Regions from separate parts of the Amycolatopsis endophytica genome, predicted to be linked through region 1. Evidence: riboswitches for the same ligand, from Rfam matches in the RefSeq annotation. Region 1 holds a riboswitch; the other holds the start of a gene.
The links. Region 1 has a riboswitch for thiamine pyrophosphate ahead of thiO (glycine oxidase ThiO). Riboswitches for the same ligand answer to the same signal wherever they lie in the genome.
Positions count from the first base shown of each region.

Region 2: linked by a shared signal. The riboswitch ahead of HNR02_RS14500 (thiamine ABC transporter substrate-binding protein) and the one ahead of thiO (glycine oxidase ThiO) in region 1 are both predicted to bind thiamine pyrophosphate.

Region 1 is NZ_JACCFK010000001.1:2,496,075-2,501,924, forward strand. It holds gene HNR02_RS12400 (GntR family transcriptional regulator) at 15-743, shown strand; gene HNR02_RS12405 (hypothetical protein) at 911-1,855, shown strand; gene thiE (thiamine phosphate synthase) at 2,178-2,834, opposite strand; TPP riboswitch at 2,866-2,974, shown strand; gene thiO (glycine oxidase ThiO) at 2,969-4,075, shown strand; gene thiS (sulfur carrier protein ThiS) at 4,075-4,275, shown strand; gene HNR02_RS12425 (thiazole synthase) at 4,280-5,041, shown strand; gene HNR02_RS12430 (MarR family winged helix-turn-helix transcriptional regulator) at 5,127-5,558, shown strand; gene thiD (bifunctional hydroxymethylpyrimidine kinase/phosphomethylpyrimidine kinase) at 5,589-5,850, opposite strand, start outside.
Region 2 is NZ_JACCFK010000001.1:2,913,776-2,919,625, reverse strand. It holds gene HNR02_RS14510 (ABC transporter ATP-binding protein) at 1-440, opposite strand, end outside; gene HNR02_RS14505 (ABC transporter permease) at 443-2,044, opposite strand; gene HNR02_RS14500 (thiamine ABC transporter substrate-binding protein) at 2,041-3,081, opposite strand; TPP riboswitch at 3,103-3,211, opposite strand; gene HNR02_RS14495 (4a-hydroxytetrahydrobiopterin dehydratase) at 3,245-3,535, shown strand; gene HNR02_RS14490 (hypothetical protein) at 3,598-3,849, shown strand; gene HNR02_RS14485 (VldE C-terminal domain-containing protein) at 4,217-4,885, shown strand; gene HNR02_RS36105 (hypothetical protein) at 5,037-5,165, shown strand; partial or broken gene HNR02_RS36770 (hypothetical protein) at 5,162-5,506, shown strand; gene ychF (redox-regulated ATPase YchF) at 5,720-5,850, opposite strand, start outside.

The sequences.
Region 1 (5,850 bases):
AGGAGGAGTCGGTCATGTTGGAGTCAGCCACGCGCGGTCAGCGCGAACCGAAGTACTGGGCGTTGAAGCAGCACCTGCTCGACCTGCTCGAGACGATGCCGCCGGGGTCGCCGATTCCCACCGAACGCGCGCTGGCCACCGAGTTCGCGGTCTCCCGCACCACCGTGCGGCAGGCGCTCGCGGACCTGACCGCCGAGGGCCGGCTGCACCGGGTGCAGGGCAAGGGCACGTTCGCGGCCGAGCCGAAGCTGGCGCAGCGGCTGCAGCTGTCGTCCTACACGGAGGACATGCGGGCGAAGGGGCGCGAGCCGTCGTCCCGGTTGCTGGAGGTCGAGGAGCTGACGGCGGAGCCAGAGCTGGCCAAGTTGCTCGGCGTCCGCAACGGCGCGAAGGTGCTGCGGATGCGCCGTCTCCGGCTCGCCGACGGGGAACCGATGGCGCTGGAGACCACGCACCTGCCGCTGGGCCGGTTCCGCGGCCTGCGCAAGCACGTGTCCGCCGGGGGCTCCCTGTACGCGGTGTTGCGGGAGCACTACGGAGTGGAAATGGACAGTGCCGAGGAGACGATCGAAACGGCGCTCGCGGGACCGCAGGAGGCGGATCTGCTCGGAGCCGACGTCGGCACTCCGATGTTGTTGCTGTCCCGGCATTCGTTCGCCGCCGACGGCAAACCGGTCGAATTCGTGCGGTCCATCTACCGCGGCGACCGGTACAAGTTCGTGACGACGCTCTCGCGTCCGTAGCTCCCCAAGATCCCTTGATGTCAAGGGATTGTGAACCCTGATTTGTCCAATGTGGACGATGTAGAGTGGCCTGCGTCACCTTCCGGCAACGCTGGGAGCATCTCAATCGACAAACACGTTGGACACGATGGGGTCACATCGAGAGGGAGAGCGAACACACCGCGATCATGAGCGAGGCGAAGGAAGAGAGCAGCGAGAAGAAGGCTGGGTTGTCTCCGGCGCAGGTGCTGGCGTCGGCGCTGGCGGCCGTGACGGCTGCCTTCCTGGGCTCCACGCTGGGTGTGGCGGGAACGGTCATCGGTGCCGGGGTCGCGAGCATCGTGACGACGGTGGGCGGTGAGTTGTACCTGCGGTCGTTGCGGCGCACGCGCGCGGCGGCGCGCAAGACGGCCGAGTTGCTGGCCGTGTCGGAGAACCGGCAGCAGACGCGGATCATCCCGCCGACAGCCGCGCCGCGCTCGACGCACCCGCTCATCAGGTATCAGCAGAACGGGGCGCCGCAGCGCAGACCGGCGACGCAGCTGACGGACGTGCAACGGCCGGACGTGCAACGGACGCGGATCGTGCACCCGGTTTCGGCGCCGCTGTCCGGCACCACGCGCCGCATTCCGATGGCCGGGCAGGGCGGCTCCGGGAGTGGTGAGAAGACGGTCTTCATCCCGAAACCGCAGGATGCCGGGCCGGAGACGCTGGCGGTGGGCGGTGATCTGGAGGAACCGCCGTCCGACGGGAAGAAGCCCTGGTGGAAGAACCGGTGGACCCTGATCGGGGCCACGAGTGTCGTCGCGTTCGTGGTGGGGATGCTGGCGATCACCGGCTTCGAGGCGGCGACCGGGAGCACCGTGTCCGGCGGGGACGGCACCACACTGGGCCGGGTGGTCGGCGGATCGGGCAAAAGCGTGGAGACGACGTCGACCCAGGTGACGACCGTGACGGAAAGCTCATCCGCCGACGACGAACAGGCCCCCGCGACCACCAGTGCGACGCCGACGGAGTCGTCGAGCACGGAGGAAACCGAGTCCCCCGTGACGACGACCGCCCCGAGCACGAGCGTGCCCGAAGAGCCTTCGGGCGCTTCGGAGACGGTCACCACGGCGCCGAGCAGCCCCTGAGCCGAGTGCGTGGACCGGCGCTGTGGGTAGTGGGCGCCGGTGGGATTGGGCCGTGGGAACGGGTCCTTCGCGGTTTCGGTCGCGAAGGACCCGTTTTTGTTTGTGAGTCCCGACTTCGCCCCTGGCCCCGACTTCGGCCAGCGAGCCCCCTCACAGGGCGTGGGCGGGCGCGCTTCGCGAGCGAGCGGGACCGGGCGCGGTGGGAGGTGGAGTGCTTGGCGATCTTGTCGATGAACGGTCCGTTCATCGCTCGGTGAGCGTCCCATTCAACCGGCAACGGAACCGGGCCGGGCGCCGACTCAGACGAGTCGGCGCCCGGCCGTCACCCCAGTTGGGTCCGCAACCCCCGCGCAGCTGCCTCCGGATCGGCTGCTTCCGTGATCGCCCGCACCACGACCACCCGTGAAGCCCCGGCCGCCAGCACCTCCGGCAACCGCTCGCCGTCGATGCCTCCGATGGCGAACCACGGCCGCGCGACGCCGGACTCCGCGGTCGCGCGCACCAGTTCCAACCCCGGCGCCGGGCGGCCCGGTTTCGTGGGCGTCGGCCAGCAGGGGCCGGTGCAGAAGTAGTCCACGCCCGCCTCGACCGACGCCGCGCGGGCCTGGTCCACGTCGTGCGTCGAGCGGCCGATCACCGGCTCCTCGCCGACGATGCGGCGTGCGACCGGCACCGGCAGATCGTCCTGGCCCAGATGCAGCACATCCGCCTCGACCGCGAGCGCGATGTCCGCCCGGTCGTTCACCGCCAGCAGGGCCCCGTGCCGGGCGCACGCCTCGGCCAGGATTTCCAGCGCCGCGAGTTCCTGACGGGCCTCCAGCGGGGCCCCCTCGCGCTTGTCCCGCAGCTGAACGATGTCCACCCCGCCCGCGAGCGCGGCATCGGCGAACTCGGCCAGGTCCGGCCGGTCCCCGGTACACAGGTAGAGCCGTGCCACGTCGAGGCGCTTCCTGATCTCGTCACCACTGAGCCCTGGCATGGCCCCGACCCTATCTCGCACGTTAGGGTGGAGGTGTCCGCACGGGAGCCCGAGCCACGGGCTGAGAGGGAGCTGCCAGCGCTCCGACCGTGGAACCTGATCCGGATCATGCCGGCGCAGGGAGCGTGATCTTCATGAGCAACCATCATGTGGCGGTCGTCGGCGGCGGGGTCATCGGCCTGTCCGTGGCCTGGCGCGCCGCGGCAGCCGGGCACCGGGTGACGGTCGTCGACCCCGCGCCCGGCCGCGGCGCGTCCTGGGTGGCCGGCGGCATGCTGGCCCCACTCGCCGAAGCCTGGCCCGGCGAAGAAGCAGCCCTCGCCCTCGGGGAGGAGTCCCTCAACCGCTGGCCGGAGTTCGCGCAAGCGCTTGCGGCGGACGGTGGCAACCCCGGTCTGTCGCAGGCGGGCACTGTCGTCGTGGCCCTGGACCGCGCCGACGCGGACCAGCTCGACATCCAGGCCGCGTACCTGCGCTCGGTCGGCCGCGAGGTCGAGCAGGTCACCGGCAGGTCCCTCCGCTCCCTCGAACCCGGTCTGGGCGCGGTCCGCGGCGGTCTGCTCGTGCCCGGCGACCTGGCCGTCGACAACCGCAAGCTCCTGCGCTCCCTCGAAACCGCCGCACTACGTCACGGTGCGGAGTTCACCGGCGACCGGGCGGTCGCCGTCCAACCCGGCTGCGTGCGCACGGCGCACTGCGAAGTCCGGTGCGACGCCGTCGTGGTCGCCGCGGGCGCCCGCAGCGCGGAACTGCACCCCGTGCTCGCGCGCGGTGTCCGTCCGCTCAAGGGCGAGATCCTCCGTCTGCGGGCGAGGCGCACGAGCCTGCCACCTCCCACGCGCACGGTTCGCGCTGTCGTCGAGGGGCGACCGGTGTACCTCGTGCCGCGCGAGGACGGCGAACTCGTCCTCGGCGCGACCCAGTACGAGGCGGGCTTCGACGAGACCGTCAGTGCCAAGGGCGTGCGGGAACTCATCGAGGCCGCCGAACGGATCTTCCCGAGCGTCGGCGAGTACGAGCTCACGGAAACGGCGGCGGGACTGCGTTCGGCGAGCGCGGACACGCTCCCGTTCATCGGTGACCTGGGTGACGGCGTCCTCGCCGCGACCGGGCACCACCGCAACGGTCTGCTCATGGCGCCGGTCACCGCCGACGCCGTGCTGGCCTGGCTGGCCGGGGAAAAACCGCCCGAGGAGGCGCTCGCGGCGGACCCGGCCCGCCTGGAAACCGGAGGAGTCTGATGGAAGTGCAGGTCAACGGGGCCTGGCAGGCGGTCCCCGACAACGCGACGGTGGCCGACGTGCTCAAGGCGGTCGACGCACCCGATCGCGGTGTGGCGGTCGCGCTGAACGGCGAAGTCGTCCGGCGCGGCGCGTGGCCGGAGACGGTGGTGCGCGCGGGCGCGAGGCTCGAGATCCTGACGGCGGTACAAGGTGGGTGAGATCATGTTCGACGGCGACCAGCTGGTGATCGGGGAACACAAGCTCGACTCCCGGCTGATCATCGGAACCGGGGGCGCGGCGAACCTGTCCGTGCTGGAACGGGCGCTCGTCGCGTCCGGCACCGAGCTGACGACGGTCGCGTTGCGCCGCGCCGACGCCGAAGGTGGCTCGGGTGTGCTCGACCTGCTGCGCCGCCTGGGCATCAGGCTCCTGCCGAACACCGCGGGCTGCCGCAGCGCGGCCGAAGCCGTGCTCACCGCGCGCCTGGCGCGCGAGGCGCTGGAGACCGACCTGATCAAGCTCGAGGTGCACGCCGACGAGCGCACGCTCCTGCCCGATCCGGTCGACACCCTCGACGCGGCCGAGCAGCTCGTCGCCGACGGGTTCACGGTGTTCGCCTACACCAACGACGACCCGGTGCTCGCGCTGCGGCTGGAGGAGGCCGGGTGCGCGGCGGTCATGCCCCTCGGTGCGCCGATCGGGACCGGGCTGGGCATCCGTAATCCGCACAACATCGAGCTGATCGTGGCCCGCGCGGGTGTGCCGATCATCCTCGACGCGGGTATCGGCACGGCTTCCGACGCGGCGCTGGCGATGGAACTGGGCTGTGACGGAGTGCTGCTGTCCACCGCGGTCACGCGCGCGCAGGACCCGGAACGGATGGCGTACGCGATGCGCTCGGCGGTGGTCGCGGGGCGGCTGGCGCGCGCGGCGGGCCGCATCCCGCAGCGGTTCTGGGCCCACGCGTCCAGCCCGCCGCGCTGAACCGCGCGACTTCACCACGGTTTACCGGACCGAACACGTATCGTTTAGCGCACCGCGAGCGTCGGCGAGGTGAAGGAGCCCGAGAGTGGTTGAGTCATCCGAGGATGTCGCCGGGCGGCTGTTCCTGGCCGTCGGCAGGCTGTCCCGGTCGCTGCGGCAGGCGGGCACGCCCGGTCCGGGCCACGGCTCCATCTCCGCGCTGTCGACGCTGCTCGCCCTGGGGCCGATGCGCCTGGGCGATCTGGCGGCGAAGGAGGGCGTGGCGGCGGCGACGATGTCGCGGATCGTGGCCTCGCTGGTCGACGCGGGCTGGGCCAGCCGCGAACCGGATCCGATCGACCGCCGCGCGTGGTTGGCCACCGCCACCCCCGAGGGTGAGCGCATGCTGCTCGACCTGCGGTCCACGCGGGTGCACGAGCTGCAGAAGCGCATCGACCGGCTTCCGCCCGAGCACCAGGCCGCGCTCGGGCAGTCGCTCCCGGCGCTGGAGGCCCTGCTGGCGGGCGACGAGAGCTGAACTCGCGCACGGGAGCGTGGGACTCGCGGGTCAGCGGTGCTCGGGAGCCAGGCGCCAGAAGGCGGAGACCGGGCCGACCTTCGCGCCCATCGGGTAGGAGTTCGCGACCGCGTTGCTCACGAACCATTTCCCGAACCGCGCGGCTTCCGGCATCGCCATACCGCGTGCCAGTCCCGCGGTCAGCGCGGACGCCATCGCGTCGCCGGCGCCGTGCGTGTGCGGGGTGGAGAACCGCGGCCCGGGCAGCTCGACGAACGTGCGGCCGTCGTAGAGCAGGTCGACGCACTCCGGG
Region 2 (5,850 bases), 420 kb from region 1:
GGCGCCAGCGCGCGGGCGAGCGCGACGCGTTGCGCCTCACCGCCGGACAGTTCGGTCACGCGGCGCTTCTCGTACCCGGCGAGGCCGACGAGGTCGAGCAGGCGGCGCACCCGCTCGGCCCGGCCGGTCATGCCGTGCATGCGCGGCCCGAACGCGATGTTGCCCGCCACGTCGCGGTGCGGGAACAGCTGCCCATCCTGGAACACCAGCCCGAACCCGCGCTTGTGCACTGGCACGCGGGCGAGGTCCGCGCCGTCCCAGCGGACGCTGCCCGCGGCGATCGGCTCCAGACCGGTGATCGCGCGCAGCAACGTCGACTTCCCCGAACCGGACGGGCCGAGCAGCGCGAGCACCTCACCGTCCGCGATCTCCAGGCCGGCGCCGGACACCGCGGTGAACGAGCCGTACCGCACGGTCAGGCCGGACACGGACAACGCCATGGTCAGAACTCCCCTACCCGGCCGGACGCGAGCCGGTCGATCACGATCACCGCGGCGGCAGTGACCAGCATGAGCAACGCGCACGCCGCGTACGCCATCTGGTTGTTGAGCTGCCCCGGACGCGCGATGAGCGACGCGATCGCGACCGGCAGCGTCGGGGTCTGCGGGCGCGCGAGGAAACTCGTCGCGCCGAACTCGCCGAGCGCGACGACGTACCCGAACCCGGCCGCCGCGACGACGGCGCGGAGGGTCAGCGGCACGTCGATTTCGCGCCACACCCGCAACGGGTTCGCCCCGAGGGTCGCCGCGGCCTGCCTGAGCCGGTCGTCGATCGAGCGCACCACCGGCAGGACGGTGCGAATCACCAGCGGGATCACCACCAGTGCCTGTGCCAGCGGCACCAGCAGCGGCGACGTGCGCAGATCGCCGGGCAGCGCGTCGAGCGTGATGAGATACCCGAAGCCGACGGTCACCGCGGACACGCCCAGGGGCAGCATCAACGCGGCGTCCATCGATTCGCCGACGCCGCGCGCGAGCCGTCCCGGAGCGCGGCGCAGAGCCACGAGCAGCACCGACGCCGACACCCCGATGATCATCGCCAGTACGGTCGCGTCGGTGGCGGTGCGCAGCGAGTTCATCGCCGCCTCCCAGCCGGACACCTGCAACGTGCCGTCGTTGCCGGTGCTCGACAGCGCCCGGTACCCGGCGAGGCTCCAGCCGTCCTCGGTGGACACCGAGCGCACGAGCAGCGCGACGATCGGGGTCAGCAGCAACCCGAGCACGACGACCGCTCCGCCGATCACGGCCCACTCACCGCCGACCGGGCGCCGCGCGGTCTCCCGCCGCGACCGCAACCGCAGCGCGCTCTCCCGGCGCCTGCGCGCGGCCGCGCCGAGCAGCAGCGCGGCGAGCACGGCGGCGATCTGCACGAGCGACAGCGCGGCGGCACCGGTCAGGTCGAGCAGGTTCTCGGTGCGCAGGTAGATCTCGGTCTCCAGCGTCCGGTACCGCGCACCGCCGAGGATCAGCACGACACCGAAACTGGTGGCGCAGAACAGGAACACCACCGCCGCCGCGGACGTGATCGCCGGCATCAGCGCGGGCAGCGTCACCGACCGGAACGCACGCCAGCGGGACGCGCCGAGCGCGCGGGCGGCGTCCTCCGCGCGCGTGTCGAGCAGCGCCCACAGCCCGGCGACCGTGCGGCCGACGACGGCGACGTTGAAGAACGCGTTGGCGAGCACGATCGACATCCAGCCGCCGTCCGTCCACAAGGCACGGAAGGCCAGGCCGACCACCACGGTCGGCAGCACGAACGGGACCAGCACCAGCGTGCGCACGACGGCCACACCCGGCAGCCGGACGCGCGCCAGCAGGAACGCCACCGGCAGCCCGGCGACCACCGCGATCAGCGTCGAACCCGCCGCCTGCGCGACGGTGAACCAGGCCAGCCGCCAGGTCTCGCCCTCGGTCAGCGCGTCGAGCACACCGCCGTCGACGAAACCCAGCCGCAGGATCGCCCCGACCGGCCAGGCGAAGAAGACCACCAGGAACCCGAGCGGCACCGCGGCGAGCGCCGCCAGCCCGAGCCCGGCGCGGCTCACTGGCCGAGCAAGGAGCGCCACTGCTCGATCCACCGCTCACGCCCGGCCTGCACGGTCTCGGCGGGCAGGCTCGCCGGATTCGGCGGCAACGGGGCCGCCGCCGTCCACGACGCGGGCAACGCGACACCCGCACGCGCCGGGTAGACGTACATGTTCTCCGGCACCGTCACCTGGAACTGCTGCGACAGCAGGAAGTCGATCACCTTCTGCGCCTTGTCGGCGTTGGGCGAACCCGCCAGCACACCGGCGTACTCGACCTGGCGGTAGCAGGTGTCCAGCAGCGCCTTCGTGCGCGGCTTGCCGTCGTCGCCGATCTCGGCCGCGGGCGAGGACGCGTAGGACACCACGATCGGCCGCGGTCCCTTGCCGGAGGAACCGGAGAAGTCCTGACTGTATGCCTCCTCCCAGCCCGCGGCGGTGCGCACGCCGTTGTTGCGGAGCTGGGTCCAGTAGCCCTGCCAGTTCTGCTCGCCGTAGCGGGCGACGGTGCCGAGCAGGAACGCCAGGCCGGGCGAGCTGGTCGCCGGGTTCTCCACGACCAGAAGGTCCTTGTACTCGGGCTTGACCAGGTCGTCGTAGGTCGCGGGCTCCGGGATGCCACGCTCGGCGAACCAGGTGGTGTCGATGTTGACGCACACGTCGCCGAGGTCCACCGCGGACAGGCGGTGCTCCGAGTCGACGGCGTAGCGCTGCGGGCCGCGGTCGGCTTCCGGGCTGGTGTAGGGCGCGAAGACGCCCTCGGCCAGCGCGCGCGAGGCGAAGGTGGAGTCGACGCCGAAGGCCGCGTCGCCGATCGGGTCGGCCTTGGTCAGGACCAGCGCATTGGTGAGCGCGCCCGCGTCGCCCTTCTTGACGACGTTGACCGTGATGCCGGTCTGCTGCTGGAAGGCGTCGAGCACCTGCTGCGGCGCGGCGAACGAGTCGTGGGTGACGAGCGTGACGGTCGACGCGGCGTCGTCCGTGTCGTTGCCGGCCAGGGTGCAGCCCGCGGTCAGGGCGGCGACCATGCCGATCAGAACGCCCGTGCGGAATCTCATGACCACTCCTCGCTAGGGCCGGCGAGAAAGGTCGGGCCTCCCTGCGCCGGCATGATCCGGATCAGGTGCGGACGGTCGCGGGACGAACCCGCCTCTCAGCCCGGATCACCGGACTCCCGTGGCAACCGTGCAGCGTACCCGCTGCCGTACCACCATGGAGAACATGGCGGAACTACTCAGCGAAACCGACATCACCGAGGCCCTCAACAAGCTGCCGTACTGGCAGCGCGCGGGCGACGCACTGGAGCGCACGGCCGAACTCGCCGACTTTCCGCAGGCCATCGCCGTGGTCAACCGGGTCGCGGACCTCGCGGAGGGCGCCAACCACCACCCGGACATGGACATCCGCTGGCGCACCGTCACCTTCCGGTGCCGCACGCACTCCGCGGGCGGGATCACCGGGAAGGACGTATCGCTGGCCGAGCAGATCGACAACACGATCGACGCACTGTGATTTAGGGCGAACCGGCAACAGAGCGGCCGGTCCCGTGCGTTGCTCCGGTTGGAGGGAGACGTATGGGAAAGGTTGTCGCGCGACTGGCCGGTGTGTTCGCCGCCGTCGCCGTGTTGCTGGGTTTGCTCGCCGGGCCGGCGCAGGCGGTCGAAACTCCGTCGCCCGCGGAACGGACCAGCCAGGGAAGCGTCGCTGTCGACCCGCCGGGCGAGACGCGGGCCGTCGTCGTCGGGGCGCTGGCGTTCGGGGTGATGATCGTCGCGGCGGGCGGCGTGTTCTGGTACACGGCCCGCCACCGGCAGTCATCGGAGTGATTTAGGTCACACTGTTTCGCGAGCAGTAACAGTAGGGCCTCCGCGTGCGCTGTCACGCGCGAAAGGTCCTGCTCACTCCCGAGGTCGCCATGAACAGTACGCCCGTCATCTCGTCCGTCCAGCGCGCCTGGGTCAACGGTGTGGCCACCGCCGTCGTCCTGCTCGCCGTCCTCGTGCTCGCCCTGCTGGGCTGACAGCCCCGCAGGTCCAAGGCCCGCCGGTGTCCGGCGGGCCTTTTTCCTGCTCTGTTGATCTGTGTCGATGAACACTCGTTGGTGACTTTCCCGTGTCCGATTCGTAATCTGACCGGCGGCCATCCCCCGAACGGCCGGACAAGTCCCCTCCCCGAAAATGGTGATCTTCCGCAATGGTGGGCCGACATAGATCCAAGAAGAAATCCCTGAGAGTTCCACTGGCGATCGGCGTCGCCGCGGCGTTCGTGCTCGGCTTCGCGGTGTGGCTGACCGGCAACTTCAGCCGGCAGGACACCTCCAGCATGGCGGCGCAGATGGCGCCGCTGCCCGCGTCCTCGGCCCCCGCGAGCACGTCGAGCAGCACCCCGGCCCCGCCTCCTCCCCCGGTCACGACCACGACTCCGCCGCCCCCACCGGAGACGACGACCACGTCGGCCCCGAAGTCGACCACGACGAAGCCGAAGACCACGACGAAGGCCGCGAACGCCTGCTCGACGGTCCTGTCCGGCACGAAGCCGCACGTCGCGCAGGTGGGCAACCACGTGGCGGAGAAGTTCGACGTCGACGACATCGGCGGCAAGGCGGGCCGTTCCGGCACGAGCGACCACCCGAGCGGCCTGGCCCTCGACTTCATGGTCGACACCGCGACGGGCAATCAGATCGCCGAGTACATTCTCGCGAACCAGTCGGATTTCAACGTCAAATACGTGATCTGGCGGCAGCGCTACAACGACGGCAGCGGCTGGTCGACGATGGAGGACCGTGGCGGCGCCACGGCCAACCACTACGACCACGTCCACGTGTCCTTCGAATCGAGCGGTTCGGTGTCCGTGACCTGCTGATCCGGTGTTTCTTTCACGAACCGCCCAGGCACCCCCGGCCTGGGCGGTTCGCCTTTTTGCACCGATGAGGTGAACGCCTCGGCTTCCGGCATTCGAGGCGGGTCATGTTCCGTCCCGATGGCTTCCGGCACCGCTCGAACCGTTCCCGCTGGTGGACGGCCTCATCGCGGCCGTCGTGCTCGCTTCGCTGGTCGTCCAGCCGGCGCTGCTCTTCACCGGCGGCGCCGACGCGAACTCCGGACAGGCTGGCGATGCTGTAAGCCTGGGCGCCCGCCTGTGACGGCTGTTCAGCTACTTCACGATCGAAAGCAACCTGATCGTCCTGACGGCCGCCGTGGCGCTGGCCCGGCGCCCCGATTTCGGGGGTCCGTTGTGGCGCGTCGTGCGCCTGGACGCACTGCTCGGGATCCTGATCACCGGGCTGGTGTACGCCATCGTGCCGGCGCCGCAGGTGCACCTCACCGGAGCCGCCCTGGTGGCCACCATCGGTTCCACTACGTCGCCCCGTGGGCGGCGACCGTGGCCGCGTGGCTGCTCTTCAGCCCCTTCCGCGCCCTGACCTGGCCGACGGTGGCGAGCACCTTCGTGTGGCCCGTGGTCTGGCTCATCTACATCTTCACGCAGGGCACCTTCACCGACTGGTACCCGTACCCGTTCCTCGACGTGGTGCGGCTGGGCTTCTGGACAGCCGCACCACACTTCTGGTGGTGGCGCTGGTGTTCGCGGCGCTGTTCAAGGTCCTGGACAGCCGGATGCCGGCAGTCCCGAGATCCGCGCCGCCGCGGACGGTGTCGTCCGATGCGGCTGCCCGCTGAACGAGCGGCGTCCGCCGGATCAGACGTTGAAGCGGAACTCCACCACGTCGCCGTCGGCCATGGTGTAGTCCTTGCCTTCCATCCGGACCTTGCCGGCGGAGCGCGCGGCGGCCATCGAGCCGGCTTCCATCAGGTCGTCGTAGGACACGA